Regions from separate parts of the Cedecea sp. NFIX57 genome, predicted to be linked through region 2. Evidence: riboswitches for the same ligand, from Rfam matches in the RefSeq annotation. Region 2 holds a riboswitch; the other holds the start of a gene.
What was found. Region 2 has a riboswitch for thiamine pyrophosphate ahead of thiM (hydroxyethylthiazole kinase). Riboswitches for the same ligand answer to the same signal wherever they lie in the genome.
Positions count from the first base shown of each region.

Region 1: it holds a riboswitch for thiamine pyrophosphate, as region 2 does, so the genes downstream of both, thiB (thiamine ABC transporter substrate binding subunit) here and thiM (hydroxyethylthiazole kinase) in region 2, are expected to answer to the same signal.

Region 1 covers NZ_FXAS01000012.1:117,851-125,713, reverse strand. Annotated here, with positions in the region: gene B9Y90_RS12505 (sugar efflux transporter) at 1-1,122, opposite strand, end outside; gene sgrT (glucose uptake inhibitor SgrT) at 1,235-1,414, opposite strand; gene sgrR (HTH-type transcriptional regulator SgrR) at 1,502-3,160, shown strand; TPP riboswitch at 3,210-3,311, shown strand; gene thiB (thiamine ABC transporter substrate binding subunit) at 3,343-4,326, shown strand; gene thiP (thiamine/thiamine pyrophosphate ABC transporter permease ThiP) at 4,302-5,912, shown strand; gene thiQ (thiamine ABC transporter ATP-binding protein ThiQ) at 5,896-6,594, shown strand; gene B9Y90_RS12475 (DedA family protein) at 6,591-7,358, opposite strand; gene polB (DNA polymerase II) at 7,557-7,863, shown strand, end outside.
Region 2 covers NZ_FXAS01000005.1:208,159-216,021, reverse strand. Annotated here, with positions in the region: gene B9Y90_RS06080 (FMN-dependent NADH-azoreductase) at 1-472, shown strand, start outside; gene lpxO (lipid A hydroxylase LpxO) at 533-1,435, opposite strand; gene B9Y90_RS06070 (YadA C-terminal domain-containing protein) at 1,573-2,508, opposite strand; TPP riboswitch at 2,949-3,045, shown strand; gene thiM (hydroxyethylthiazole kinase) at 3,084-3,872, shown strand; gene thiD (bifunctional hydroxymethylpyrimidine kinase/phosphomethylpyrimidine kinase) at 3,869-4,669, shown strand; gene B9Y90_RS06055 (GntR family transcriptional regulator) at 4,756-5,502, shown strand; gene B9Y90_RS06050 (PfkB family carbohydrate kinase) at 5,476-6,456, opposite strand; gene B9Y90_RS06045 (ADP-ribosylglycohydrolase family protein) at 6,443-7,459, opposite strand; gene B9Y90_RS06040 (nucleoside permease) at 7,459-7,863, opposite strand, start outside.

The DNA.
Region 1 (7,863 bases), on a different contig from region 2:
CAGCCAGTAAACAGAATAGTGACCAAAACCTTCCGCAAGCGCGCCTTGAAGTATCCCAGCCAGAATCACGCCCGTTGAAATACTGTTGGTGAATAGCGTCGTTGCAGATCCCGGTCTTCCCGGCATCAAATCCTGGAACCACAGCATGCCTATCCCCGCAATAATCCCAATAAACACCGCATTAAAGAGCTGTAAGATCACCAACGCCGTTTTGGAGTGGAAAAGGATCAGCCCAACATAAAACAGGATGCCCGCCGCAACGGCCGCCACCATCATGTTACGTTTTCCAAAACGCTTCACGTAGTAGCCGGCGAGGATCATCGCGGGGATCTCAATCCCTGCCGCCGTGCCCATTAATAACCCCGCCAGCTCATCCGGCAACCCGAGATCCTGGCTTATCCACAGCGGCATATCGATGATGTACATGGTGTTGCAGGTCCACATCAGCATCGAAGCGATAAACAGCATCCGCACGTTACTGTCTTTCCAGCCGCTGACCTGCGTTATCGCCACCTCTGCGGGCTGTTCAACTCTCGGCACGGACGGCAGCGCGAAAATAATCAGCGCCAGTGAAATAACAAATATCCCGGCAGCGATAAGGAACATCGTGGTAAAGCCATATTTCAGTGCCAGCATAAAAGAGAGTGGCGGCCCGATAACCCACGCCAAAGAAAGCTGCGCACGCATGATCGAGCTGAACATCACCACTTCGCGGGCGGAACGGTCGGCGTATTCACGCGCCAGGGCAAAAATCTGCGGCATGGCGGTATTGGCTATTGAGGCAAACATTACGCCGAGCGTAATCAGCGTCAGATAATGACGGTTAAAGGCAAACAGAACGCAGTTTGCCACCGCCATCACGCAGCAAACCATAATCAGTTTTCGCCTGTCGCCCTGACTGTCTGACCTTTTGGCCAGCAGTAAACTGACACCAATCCCGGCAATCGCGTTAACGGTGTAAAACAGGCCGACCCAAAACGGCCTGACTTCAACTTCACGAGTTAAAAAGAGGCTAAGCGTCGGAGCCTGTAGCGCACCGGCCACGCCAATCATAAAAGAGACGGCCATGAAGGCAGCGTAAACAGGGTTAAAACGGCGTGCGCGGGTCAAAAACCAGAGCATGGAGTGTCCTTAAAAGGAGATGTCGTCAGAGGTATTTGTTAAATGCGTAAAGATTAAACGAAAAAAGCCAGCAGTAAACAGCTGCTGGCCGGTGAAAAGCACCAATACTCAGTCACACATGAGTCGGCGCGTTGGCGTTCTCGGGCATCGGGGTTGTAACCTCCCACTGCATCAAGTCTTCGAGCATCCTTAGTCTTTGCTCCACCGTCAGGCGAGCCAGCCATCCAGAACAAACAAACTGTGTTGCGGCAAAGTACTGTTGGAAAAACTTCGCAGGTGATGACCGCTTCATAAACACCTCCTCGCTTCATCGAGGATGATTATTGGCGTAATATAGGGAAAGTTAAATTGATGAGTTTCCGCCTGGAGTTCCTCTTTTATGTCTTCGTCACGCCTGCAACAACAATTCATCCGCCTGTGGCAATGCTGCGAAGGCAAACCTCAGGAAACCACGCTGAATGATTTAGCGGATTTGCTGAGCTGTTCCCGCCGCCATATGCGTACGCTGCTTAATGCGATGCAGGAAAAGGGCTGGCTAAGCTGGCAGGCGGAAGCCGGACGAGGCAAGCGCTCGCAGCTCACTTTTCTTTATACCGGGCTGGCGCTTCAGCAGCAGAGGGCGGAAGATCTGCTGGAGCAAGATCGTATCGATCAGCTAGTCCAAATCGTCGGCGACAAAGCCGCTGTCCGCCAGATGCTCATCTCTCATTTAGGCCGCAGCTTTCGCCAGGGCAGACATATTCTGCGTGTCCTTTACTATCGCCCGCTGCTAAATCTGCTGCCCGGTTCGGCGCTGCGTCGTTCCGAAACCCACATCGCCCGCCAGATTTTTAGCGGCCTGACGCGAATAAATGAGGAAAATGGGGAACTCGAAGCGGATATTGCTCACCATTGGCAGCAAATTTCCCCATTACGCTGGCGTTTCTTCCTGCGCCCCGGCATCCATTTCCATCACGGCCGCGAGCTGGACATGCTCGATATCATCTCTTCCCTGCAGCGCATCAACGCCCTGCCGCTTTTTGCCCATATCACACAAATCACCTCGCCGACTATCTGGACACTGGATATCCATCTTAGCCAGCCGGATGACTGGCTGCCGTGGCTATTGGGCAGCGTGAACGCCATGATCCTGCCGCGGGAATGGACAACGATGACAAATTTCGCCAGCCAGCCCATCGGCACGGGCCCCTATTCCGTGGCGCGGAACAACCGCAACCAGCTAAAGATCCACGCCTTTGATGATTACTTTGGCTTTCGGGCGCTGATTGACGAGGTTAACTTCTGGGTCCTGCCCGAAGTGGGTGAAGAGTCGAGCTGCGGCGTGCAGCTCCAGGGCATGCCGGACAGCGAAAAAGCCGTTGAAAGCCGCCCGGAAGAAGGCTGCTACTACCTGCTGTTCGACAGCCGCTCCAGCCTCGGCGTCAATGAAGACGTTCGCCAGTGGATTGGGCATATTCTCTCCCCGGTCAACCTTATCTACCGCGCGACCGAGCAGTATCAACAATACTGGTTCCCGGCCTATGGTTTACTCCCGCGCTGGCACCATTCGCGCCCCGGGCCGTTGCTGGCTAAACCTGCCGGGCTGGAGAGCATTACGCTCACCTACTACCGCGATCACGTAGAGCATCGGGTGATCAGCAGCATCATGACCGAATTACTGGCTGAGCAGGGCGTGAAGCTGATTGTGCAGGAGATAGATTATGCGGAGTGGCATCAGGGTGAGGCCGAGAGCGACATCTGGCTGAACAGCGTGAACTTCACCGTGCCGTTGGAATACTCCCTGTTTGCCCAGCTGTATGAAGTCCCGCTGATTCAAAAATGCATCCCCATCGACTGGCAGGGCGATGCTCATCGCTGGCACAGCAAAACGCTGGCCCTGCCGGAATGGTGCAAGCAAATGCTGGAGCGAAATGACGTTATCCCATTGATTCATCATTGGTTGCGCATTGAAGGCCAGCGCAGTATGCGCGGGGTACGGATGAACACGCTAGGCTGGTTTGATTTCAAGTCCGCCTGGTTTGCCCCACCGGGCCCATAACGCTTTCGTAACATTACTTCCGTAACCCAAAGGAAATCAGTAGAATCCTTCCTGCTCAACGGGGTGCCAGGACAGTTTGTCCGCGCTGAGATAATACCCGTCGAACCTGATCCGGATAACGCCGGCGAAGGGATTTGAGACGATCAACTCAATTCCTTTGCCCCCTTTTACTGAGGTGCAAAGTGTTCAAAAAGTTTCTGCCGCTGCTGGCGCTGGCCGCCATGCCCGTTTTCGCTAAACCTGTATTAACCGTCTACACCTACGACTCGTTCGCCGCCGACTGGGGCCCTGGCCCGGCGGTGAAAAAAGCCTTTGAGGCCGACTGTAACTGCGAGCTGAAATTTGTGGCGCTTGAAGACGGCGTTTCTCTGCTGAACCGCGTACGCATGGAAGGCAAGAACAGCAAAGCAGACGTCGTGCTGGGGCTGGACAACAATCTGGTAGAAGCCGCCACGCAAACCAAACTGTTTGCCCCCTCTAACGTCGAAAACGCCACCCTTCAGGTGCCTGGCGGCTGGAAAAACAGCACCTTCGTGCCTTACGATTACGGCTACTTTGCTTTCGTATACGACAAGAACAAGCTAAAAAACCCGCCAAAAAGCCTGAAAGAGTTGGTTGAAAGCGATCAAAAATGGAAGGTCATTTACGAAGATCCACGCACCAGCACCCCAGGGCTTGGCCTGCTGCTGTGGATGCAAAAAGTGTACGGCGATAAAGCCCCCGAAGCCTGGCAAAAGCTGGCGAAGAAAACCGTCACCGTCACTAAAGGCTGGAGCGAAGCTTACGGCTTGTTCCTGAAAGGGGAAGCCGACCTGGTGCTGAGCTATACCACCTCCCCGGCCTACCACATCATTGAAGAAAAGAAAGACAACTACGCCGCCGCGGATTTCAGCGAAGGGCATTACCTGCAGGTTGAAGTGGCGGGCAGACTGGCGAACAGCAAACAGCCTGAACTCGCCGAGAAATTTATCAAATTCATCGCCACACCAGGTTTCCAGAACACCATTGCTACCGGCAACTGGATGTACCCGGTGACTAACGTAGCGTTACCTGCTGGCTTCGACAGCCTGGTGAAGCCGCAAACCACGCTGGAATTCCCCCCTCAGCAGGTAGCTACTCACCGCGCAGCATGGATCAATGAATGGCAACGCGCCGTCAGCCACTAATACCAGGCTGGCTGTATCCAGGGCTATTTGCCGCGACGCTGGTCGTGGCGGTAGCCCTGGCGGCTTTTCTGGCGCTGTGGCTTAACGCTCCGCAGACGGATGTCTTCGCCATCTTGCAGGACGGCTATCTTTGGCACGTCCTGCGCTTCTCCTTCTGGCAGGCGTTTCTTTCTGCGGCACTTTCCGTTTTCCCGGCAATCTTTTTAGCCCGCGCGCTCTACCGCCGCCGCTTCCCTGGCCGACTGGCGCTACTTCGGCTTTGCGCCATGACGCTGGTACTGCCGGTACTGGTTGCCGTCTTCGGCATTCTTTCCGTTTATGGGCGAGAAGGCTGGCTGGCAACGCTCTGCGGCTGGCTCGGCTTTGAATGGCACTTTTCCCCTTATGGCCTGCAGGGCATTCTGCTGGCGCACGTCTTCTTTAACATGCCGATGGCGACCCGCCTTCTGCTGCAGGCGCTGAACAATATCCCTTCGGAACAGCGCCAGTTGGCGGCACAGCTGGGAATGCAGGGCTGGCATTTCTTCCGTTTTGTCGAATGGCCCTGGCTGCGCCGACAAATACTCCCGGTTGGTGCTCTGATTTTTATGCTTTGCTTCGCGAGCTTCGCCACCGTGCTTTCCTTGGGTGGAGGCCCGCAGGCAACAACCATCGAACTGGCCATCTTTCAGGCATTAAGCTACGACTACGATCCCGCCAAAGCGGCATTGCTGGCCCTGCTGCAAATGGCGTGCTGCCTTGGCCTGGTGTTGTTGAGCCAGAAGTTAAGTAAGGCTATTCCCGTCGGCGTCAGCCAGCTTCAGGGGTGGCGGGATCCTCAGGATTCTCTGCGCCGAAAACTTAGCGATGGCCTGCTTATTCTGCTCGCCCTGCTGCTGCTTCTCCCACCGCTGCTGGCGGTGATGGTCGACGGGATTAACGGCAGCATGGGCAGCGTGCTGCGGCAGCCTGCCCTGTGGAACGCGCTCTGGACTTCACTGAGAATTGCCATTGCCGCCGGGCTTATCAGCGTGACGCTAACGCTGATGCTGCTTTGGAGCTCGCGTGAACTTCGGCTTCGTAACCAACGCTTCGCCGGGCAGGCCATTGAACTTAGCGGCATGTTGATTCTGGCGATGCCGGGCATCGTCCTCGCCACTGGCTTCTTCCTGCTGCTAAACAACACCGTGGGCCTGCCACAATCTGCCGACGGAATTGTTATTTTTACCAATGCGCTGATGGCGATTCCTTATGCCCTGAAAGTGCTCGAAAACCCCATGCGAGACGTAGCGGAACGCTATACACAGCTTTGCCAGTCGCTGGATATCAGCGGCTTTAATCGCCTGCGATTCATTGAGTTAAAAGCGCTGAAACGCCCAATAGCTCAGGCGCTGGCCTTTGCCTGCGTGTTGTCGATTGGCGATTTTGGCGTAGTGGCGCTGTTCGGTAACGAAGACTTTAGAACCCTGCCCTTCTGGCTGTATCAGCAGATCGGCTCTTACCGCAGCCAGGACGGCGCGGTCACAGCGCTGCTCCTGCTGCTGCTTTGTTTTATGCTGTTTACCTTGATTGAAAAACTTCCGGGGCAAGATGCTAACTCTGACTGATGTAACCTGGCTGTACCAGCACTTACCCATGCGCTTTTCCCTGAAGGTTGCGGCGGGAGAACGAATCGCCATCCTGGGGCCAAGCGGCGCAGGGAAAAGTACGTTGCTGAGCCTGGTCGCCGGGTTCCTGCCGCCTGCCAGCGGCGGCATCGTCATCGCCGGCGTGGATCACACGCGGACACCGCCTTCAGCCCGCCCGGTTTCCATGCTTTTCCAGGAAAATAATCTGTTTAGCCATTTGACCGTCCGGCAAAATATCGCCCTGGGCATGCATCCGGGAATGAAACTTGATGAAGCCCAGAAGCAGCGGCTGATAGAGATAGTGGAACGCGTGGGGTTAACTGACATGCTGGATCGCCTGCCGTCTCAGCTTTCCGGCGGCCAACGGCAGCGCGTCGCCCTCGCCCGCTGCCTGGTTCGTCAGCAGCCCGTTTTACTGCTGGACGAACCTTTCTCGGCGCTCGATCCGGCGCTGCGCAAAGAGATGCTGCAGCTGCTCGATGAGCTGTGTCGGGAGCAACAGCTGGCGCTGCTGATGGTTTCTCACAGTATTGAAGATGCCGCCCGTATCGCCCCTCGTAGCATCGTGGTAAAAGACGGGCGCATTACATGGGACGGCGAAACAGGCACATTGCTCAGCGGTGAGGCAAGCGTCTCCGCGCTGTTGGGGATAGGCAATTAGTGCGACAGCACCTTCCACAGGATGTCCCAGTAAACCGGCATTAATGGATGCTGCAGCAAGGCCACAAAACTGCCAATGCCCGCCACCAGCATAAGCGGAGCCAGCCAGTTTAGTCGGGCCTGCGGTAAATAGCGGGCCAGTCGATCTGAGCCTTGCTTACCGCTGCGATACCAACGCCAGCTTAGCCACGCAGCCAGCCAAAGCAGTAAAGCCACCGCCAAAAGCAGCCACTTGAAGCTCGCGCTTTTCATGTCTGCAGGAATGTCGATTGCTGCCCCGGCGAGGATACCCGGTAGAAAATAGAGCGGCGGCCAGAACAGGCAGCCGATAATATTCGGTGGCAAAAACTTCGCCAGCGGTAAGTCCAGCATCCCGGCCACCATCGGCACTAGCGGGCGCGTAGGGCCAACAAAGCGTCCGACAAGAATGGTAAACATGCTGTGCTGATGCAGCGCGTGCTCGGTCTTATCCAGCAGCGCCTTATTCTTCTTCATAAATGACCAGCGGTGTAGCGGACCTTTGAAGCGCTGCCCAAGCCAGAACGAGATCCAGTCGCCCAGCAGGCAACCTATAATCCCGGCTCCCCAGGCATAATAGAAATTGACCTGGCCACTGCCGATCAGCGCACCCAGTCCGGCCATCATCACCGTGCCAGGCAGGATAAGCCCTACCAGCGCCAGCGACTCAAAAAAGGCCACCAGCATCACCGCGATAAGCGAATATGCCACTGACTGTGTAATAAAGTGTTCCAGCAAGGATTCCATAAGCTTTCCGTCGATGAGCGAGCGGGCGATTCTCCAGAATTAACGTGACAGGCGTCAAGGTCTCATTTCTATGAATAAAGAATAGACGGTAAAGTTCCGGATAATTCGCACGCCTGACCAACAACACTGTATATAAATGCAGTAAATAACGGTTGTTTGCGCTATAATCTAAACACTTTTCCTGAGAGAGAATGCAGCGTGTCTCAAGCTCGTCAGGGGTTTCTGCTGACCAGGCACTGGCGAGACACCCCGCGCGGTACCGAAGTCGACTTCTGGCTGGCCACGGACGATGGCCCGCTTAAGGTGCGCCTGCCGCCACAGGAGTCCGTCGCTTTTATTCCCCAATCGCAGCTAGCTCAGGCGCAGCGTCTGCTAGCTGGTGAAAACCAGTTCCGCCTTACGCCGCTTGAACTCAAAGACTTCCATCGCCAGCCGGTGGCGGGCCTGTATTGCCAGCAGCACCGCCAGTTAATGCGGCTGGAGAAACTGCTACGCGACGGCGGCG
Region 2 (7,863 bases):
GGCTCAGCACCTGTCCGACAAGCACATTGCCGCTTTCCAGGGCGCGGAAGTGACCGACGCTGAGCTGGGCGCAGATCTTGCTGCCGGTGGGGCGTTTATTGACGACCTGTTCGCCGCGGATGTGATTGTCATTGGCGTGCCGATGTACAACTTCTCTATTCCATCCCAGCTTAAGGCGTGGATCGACCGTGTTTGTGTGGCCGGGCGCACCTTCCAGTACGGTGCCAACGGCCCGGAAGGCCTGCTGCCAAAAGGCAAAAAAGTATTTATCGCTTCATCGCGCGGCGGCCAGTACACCGGCGACAGCCCGGCGGCATTCCTCGAGCATCAGGAATCCTATCTGAAAGCGGTGCTGGGCTTTATTGGCCTGACCGACGTGACCATTATCCGCGCAGAAAACCTGGGCCGTGGCGACGAAGCGAAAAGTGCCGCAATCGCCGATGCCAAAAACCAGATCGCGTCGCTGGCCTGATAACGGATAAAGAGCCTTTGCTATTACTGCAAAGGCTCTTCTGTTTCATGAAGGCTGAAACTAAAACGCCCGCCAGATAAGCACGGCAATCCCGCCAAACAGGATCCATTTCACGATGTAATACACCGTTTTATTCCAGCTTTTTAACTTCTTGCCGACGATACGAATCTGATAGATGTAGCGGAAAGCGCGGTTGATCCCGCCGATGCGGTCATTTTCATCGTTGGGTGCCGAGGCGGCGCTCATCAGGTTGCGCCCGAGCCAGTGGTTAACCGCCTGAGCCCAGCGATAACGCATCGGTCTTTCCACGTCACAGAACAGAATCAGGCGATTTTCGCCGCTGGTGTTTTCCGCATAGTGAATATAGGTTTCATCGAACAGGACGCCTTCGCCGTCCCGCCAGCTATAGCGCTGTCCGTCCACTTCAATAAAGCAGCGATCGTCATTCGGGGTCGCAAGTCCAAGATGAAAACGCAGCGAGCCGGCATACGGGTCCCGGTGTCTTGGCAGGCGGCTGCCGTCGGGCAGGGTAGCGAACATCGCAGCTTTGATGGACGGAATGGTGCGCAGCAGTTCGGTGGTTTTCGGGCACAGTAAGCTGGCTGACGGGTGGGCATTTTCATACCATTTCAGGTAAAAGCGCTTCCAGCCTGTTTTAAAGAAGGAGTTGAAACCGGCGTCGTTAAATTTTTCTGCGGCTTTTATCTGCTCCATTTGTTGCAGATGCATACCTTCGTCGCGAATCACTTCCCAGTTTTCCCGCAGCGTTGTTAGCTCGGGAAAGGTTTCTGGCGTTAAATAGGGCGTATTCGGCACCCTGGAGAAAAGATACATAAAACCGTTAAGTGGGGCGGTAAACGTTGAATGGTCCGACAGCTGTCGCCAGAAACGAAAACGAATCTTGCCGCGGTAATGCACATAGACCACTGAAATAATAATGACGATTAAAATAATATATTTCATATTGTTATCTGACCACTGTGTTTTTTGGAACGATCCCTGCCGGGCCAAAGCCCCGACTGCCAAAAATGCGCCTTTGTAAAGGCGCTGAAATAGAGCTTAGCAGTGGTTTTAGCGAAGTAAATGTTGCCAGGAACAACTTACCAGCCTACAGATAACCCCGCACCGTAACCCACATTGTTTTCTGTATCGTCACTGACGGTGGCTTTCACAACAACAGTATTTCCGATACGTGTAGAGGCGCCCACGGCTAAAGCATTTTCGCCTTCATAGCCGCCAATACCTGCCCCTATAGCCACGGTTTGATTATTCATCACCTGCGGTATATTGCTCATTGCCATCGCGCCAGAGATACCCGCGTTGGCCTCTTTTTGATTATTGTTAACCTCATCTTTTAATGCAGAAAATCCATTATTTAATTTGTCTATCGATTGACTATTATCCTGAATCAGGCGGGTATTGTTTTCTGCGCGTTCAGTATTTAAAGAAATATTGTTAGCGTTAGTGGATACGCGTGCCTGCGTTGCCGTATCAAGTTTCGTTTCGGTGGTCGTCAGGCCATTTGTGCCTTTAATACCATTGGTCCCGTTTTTACCATCAACGCCATTTTTTACCTGAGACTGGACATATTCGATCATCGCCTTATCTTTGGCTGCCTGGCGGTCGGCATCTGTTGCCGTGCTGTCCAGGTGTCTACTCTTGTCCACTATGGGCGGCACTACCGGGTCCACAACCGTCGTCTTTGAAGGCGTAAGCGTGCTGGCGACGATAGAATGGGGGGCATCGAGATGGGGAGTTACAGGTTCTGAATGGTCGCCATCCAGATGCGGTGTGGTGGTAATCCCACTCACAAAATCACTCGTAAAGTTTGTATTATGGGCGTGGTCATAATCTCGCACAGCCTGCTGTTGCGTTGCATCCATACTTTCAAAACGGGCATTAGCGTCCTGCCAGGTAATCGTTTTATTCACCATGCTGTTATAGAAATCACTCACCATATCGGCCCGGGCAGCAGCCGAAAGCACGAAAATACTCAATACCACGGCCAGTGATTGACCAACGTTAATGGATTTCATTTTTCTCTCGCCATAAATAATTTTAAAAGTGCCAATGCATTATTTGATGCATTGATAACGGCGATGAACTATCCCGGAATGTGACAATGCGATCCTTGATCTAAATCATAAGAAAATTCTTAGTTGAAAGTGTTTAAAATGGCTAAAACAGGCCGTTCACATTCATCACTTGTGCTGGTGTCCGAACGCTTACATGGCTGTTACAACCGGGGCAGGTGAGCTTACGTTTGAAAGTCCAGTGACGCATAGGGTATGCGATGACAGGACCGTTTAGTGCGGCCAAATTCGCCGGAATGATCTCTTCTCCAAATCGCCCTCCGTCCAGCCAGGCCCGCTACGTAAAACCCGCAAAGCGCCGCTTTTGCCGTTTACAAGACTTCCTGCTGGCATTACCATCCTCCTCACGGATTAATGACCTGCATTAATCACAACATATTGCTGTAAATGACTCGGGGTGCCCTTCTTTGTGAAGGCTGAGAAATACCCGTACCACCTGATCTGGATAATGCCAGCGTAGGGAAGTCAGATGCCTGTCCGGCGTCCCTTCTTTCACGCCGGACAGGAGCCTTACCGTTATGCAACCTGACCTGCTGCCCGGCGCGACCGCCGTCTCTGTTTTACACCATCTCCGCCAGCATTCGCCGCTGGTTCACTGCATGACCAATGACGTAGTGCAAACCTTTACCGCTAACGTGCTGCTGGCGCTTGGGGCTGCCCCGGCGATGGTGATTGAAGCCGAAGAAGCGGCGCAGTTTAGCGGGCTTGCCAGCGCGCTGCTGATCAACATTGGCACGCTGACATCAGAACGTTCGGCTGCGATGTTGGCCGCGATTCACGCCGCCAATAGCGCCGGAACGCCGTGGGCGCTCGACCCGGTCGCCGTGGGCGGTCTGGCTTTCCGCACGCGTTTTGCCCGCGAAATTATTCAACTGAAACCCGCCGCCATTCGCGGTAATGCGTCTGAAATCATGGCGTTAGCGGGCGAGCAGGCCGGAGGCCGTGGCGTAGACAGCACCGATGATGCGCTTTCGGCTATTCCGGCTGCGCAAAAGCTGGCGCGTGAAACCGGCGCGGTGGTTGCCGTAACCGGAGAAACTGATTACGTCACCGACGGCGAGCGAACGCTTGCCGTGACCGGCGGGGGAGAACTAATGACGCGTGTGGTCGGCACCGGATGTGCGCTTTCCGCCGTGGTGGCTGCGTGCTCTGCATTGCCGGGGGACAGGCTGGACAACGTCGCCAGCGCCTGCCGCTTTATGTCGCTTGCTGGCGAGCAGGCCATCGCCGCCAGCCGTGGGCCGGGCAGTTTTACCCCAGCCTTCCTCGACGCCCTTTATCTGCTGAACGCGGAGGTGCTGGTATGAAACGCATCAACGTATTAACCATCGCCGGAACCGATCCAAGCGGCGGGGCGGGTATCCAGGCCGATCTGAAAACTTTCTCGGCGCTCGGCGCTTATGGCACTAGCGTCATCACCGCGCTGGTGGCGCAGAATACCCGTGGCGTGCAGTCCGTTTACCGTATTGAGCCTGAGTTTGTGGCGGCGCAGTTAGATTCTGTCCTGAGCGACGTGCGCATCGACACCACAAAAATCGGCATGCTGGCAGAAACCGATATCGTTGAAGCTGTAGCAGAGCGGCTGGCCTTCTATAAGGCGAAAAACGTGGTGCTGGACACGGTGATGCTGGCGAAGAGCGGCGATCCGTTGCTGGCCCCGTCGGCGGTGGAAAGCTTACGTCGGAAGCTATTGCCGCATGTCGCGCTGATCACGCCCAATCTCCCTGAAGCGGCAGCGCTGCTGGATGCGCCCCATGCACGCAGTGAAAAAGAGATGCGTGAACAAGGAGAAGCGCTGCTGGCAATGGGCTGTGAGGCTGTACTGATTAAAGGCGGGCACCTCGACGATGCAGAAAGCCCGGACTGGCTGTTTACCCGCCACGATGTCCAGCGTTTTACCGCGCCGCGTGTGCAGACGAAAAATACCCACGGCACAGGCTGTACTTTATCCGCCGCGCTGGCGGCGCTGCGCCCCCGTCATGATGACTGGGCGCAAACCGTGGCTGCCGCAAAAATCTGGTTGTCTAAAGCGCTGGCGCAGGCGGATTCGCTGGAAGTCGGGCACGGTATCGGCCCGGTGCATCATTTTCACGAGTGGTGGTAACTGTCGGTTAAGAGAGAAGTTTTTAGCCAGCATAATACCAGTGGTACTATACTGGCTTCATCTTCCTTGCCGGACAATTGCGTACCATGGAACAGGCTCATCACCAGTTAGTTGAACAGCTCAAACAGCGCTTTGCCGCCCCGGATAACGCTCCTCTGTACCTCAAGTTTGTTGAAACGGTAAAAAATGCCGTGCGCGCGGGCCTGTTGCCGCAGGGTAATATCCTGCCGGGGGAGCGGGATCTCAGCCAGCTTACGGGCGTGTCACGCATTACCGTGCGCAAGGCGATGCAGGCGCTGGAAGATGAAGGTGTGGTAACACGTTCGCGCGGCTACGGGACGCAAATTAACGCCACGTTTGAGTATTCACTGAAAGAGGCCAGAGGGTTTTCGCAGCAGGTTGTGCTCCGGGGTAAAAAGCCAAACACGTTGTGGGTGAACAAACGCGTGGTGAAATGCCCGGCAGACGTGGCGGAACAGCTCGCGATCCCGGCGGAAAGCGAGGTCTTTTTGCTAAAGCGTATTCGCTATGTGGATGAAGATGCGGTGTCTATCGAAGAGTCTTACGTGCCGACCGGGCTGATTGCCGACCCGGATGAGATTGGCGTTTCGCTGTACGACTATTTCCGCAGCCAGAACATTATTCCGCAGCGCACCCGCAGCCGGGTGAGCGCCAGAATGCCGGACAGCGAATTCCAGTCACACATCAAACTGGAAACGCCGGTGCCGGTTTTGGTCATCAAACAGGTGGCGTTCGACCCGCATAACCGGCCCATTGAGTACAGCATCAGCCACTGCCGCAGCGACTTATACGTTTTCGTCTGCGAGGAGTAAGGCCTGCTCGAGCTGTGCGAGTTTTGGCGCGCAGTCCCCGCCCCGGTGGCCAACCACGTAGCTGGCTACCGCATTACCGAGACTGACAGCTTCTTCCAGGCTCCAGCCTGCTGCCAGGCCCGCAATTGTGCCACCCGCGTGGCTGTCACCCGCGCCGATGGTATCCACGACGGTGGTCGGGAAGGGCGCAGCGATCCCCATATTATCGCCGTCCGCAAACCACGCGCCGTCCTTATCTAAACGAACGATCAGCGGGCTGGCGTAGCGGGTCTGCCATGCGCGGCAGATCGCTTCGATGTTTTCAGGATCGACTTCAAGCCATTCGGCAACAATCGCCGCTTCCTGACGGTTGAGCGAAACAATCGGTTTGCAGGCCATAATCCGCGCCAGCAGCGGCTGCGGAATATCCGCGATACGCGGGCCAAAGTCGATAAACGGCGTAATTGCCTCCAGCGACTCCAGCCAGCCAACGAGCAGTTCCGCGCACGGCCCGGCAAGCTGGTAGCCAGAGAGCGACAGCAGGCTGCCTGGCGGGATGCTCAGGCCGTCAAGCCAGGCCTGACTCCACTGGTGCTCGACGCCGCGAAACGACATAAAGGTGCGCTCACCGTCGGGTTCGACCAGCGCCAGGCACCAGCCGTTGTCTCCCGCATCGGTGTGGATCTCGCTGCGGATGTGCTGTTTTTCGAGGCTGTTGCGAATAATATCGGCCCAGGTTCCCTGGCCAATCGGCAGCGCGTTCTGCGAGGCGATGCCGAGGCGTGAAAGCGTGATGGCGATGTTCAGCGCGCAGCCACCGATGTTCACGCCTTGCTGATGCAGTTCGATATCGCAGCCGCGCCACGGCAGGGCATAGGCGTCGGCGATGACGTCAATCACCGCCGAACCGAGCACGCAAACCGGGCGCTGAGCCTGGAGCTGGGGCAGTTTGCTCAGCAGTTCATTTGGCTTCATGGCTGGCCTCTCTTTGCTGGCGGTAAGCCATAAAGATGCGGCTGTAGCGCGTGAAGTCGAGCTGGTTCTCTTCATCCAGCTCCTGTTTTAACGCCGGGTCGATGCTTTCCACGCCGTTCAGTGCGCCGCAGATAGCCGTGGCCATCGCACCGATGGTGTCGGTATCTCCCCCGAGGTTGGCACACAGTACTGCGCAGCGGTTAGGGTCGGTTTTCGCCAGTTCGACCATTGCAATCGCCGCCGGTACGGACTCCACGGTGCTGGTGCCTGTGCCGACCAACTGGTAAATCTCTTCCATGGCGGATTCGGTGCCACGCGCTTTTCTTGCCACGCTCAGCGCTAATTCCAGGCGTGCCGCGAGGGAAGCGCTAAATGTCGTGATGCGTTTTTCCTGCGCGTGGCGGGCGATGGACGGCAGCTCATCGCAAATCGTTGCCCAGCTTGCACCGTCGATGGCGCGGGAGATGGCCCAGGCAATAACAACCGCTCCGGCAATCGCTAAATCTGATTTGTGCGTCGGGCTTGACGCTAACGCGACCTCGTCCACAAACTCATCGAGATTGGCCGTCGGCAGCAGGCAGCCAAGCGGGGAGGCACGCATCGCCGCCCCGTTGGTTACGCCGTTGTTTTCCAGCTCGCTCACCGGCGTCCCTTGTTTAATCGCATTCAGGGCTATTTTCGATGTTGGTCCGAGCACGTTTTTATTAAACGCATCGAACCCTTCTGCCCACGCCAGGATATGGCGGCCAATGGCGTCCGGGTTGATAGCCCCGTGGTGTTCGATGATGGCATCTGCCAGCGCCAGCGCCATCGACGTGTCATCAGTAAACTTAGCGCGGGCAAAATAACAGGCGGCATTGTTTTCCGCCGGGCCCGGCAGGAACTTGTCTATCCAGCCGAAGTGGGCCTTTACCCGCGAGCGCGGCCACAGTTCGGACGGCATGCCCATCGCATCACCTAACATCTGGCCGTAAAAGGCTCCCAGAATACGATTTTCCATTATTACGCTTCCTTTAATACTTTTTCAGATTCATCACCGGCAACGGCGATGGCAGCAATCTCTTTGTCCGACTCGCGGAAGAAGACCATGAACAGCACGGCGATGGCGGCAATCATTATCGCGCCAAAGCCCCACATCCCCGTCCAGTTAAAGGTCTGGCCGTTCACCGGCGAGGAGTAAGCAAACATTTTTTCCATCATTTTGCCGCCGAGGCTGTAGCCCAGCAGGCTGCCGAAGCCCTGGCAGCAAAGTGTGATCAACCCCTGCGCCGCGGTGCGCATATACACCGGGGATTTCTTGTCCACGTAAATGTAGGCGGTGACGTAGTAGAAGTCATAGCTCACGCCGTGCAGCAGAATGCCGAGGAACAGCAGGCCGTAGGTGAACAGGTGCGACGCATCGCCGTA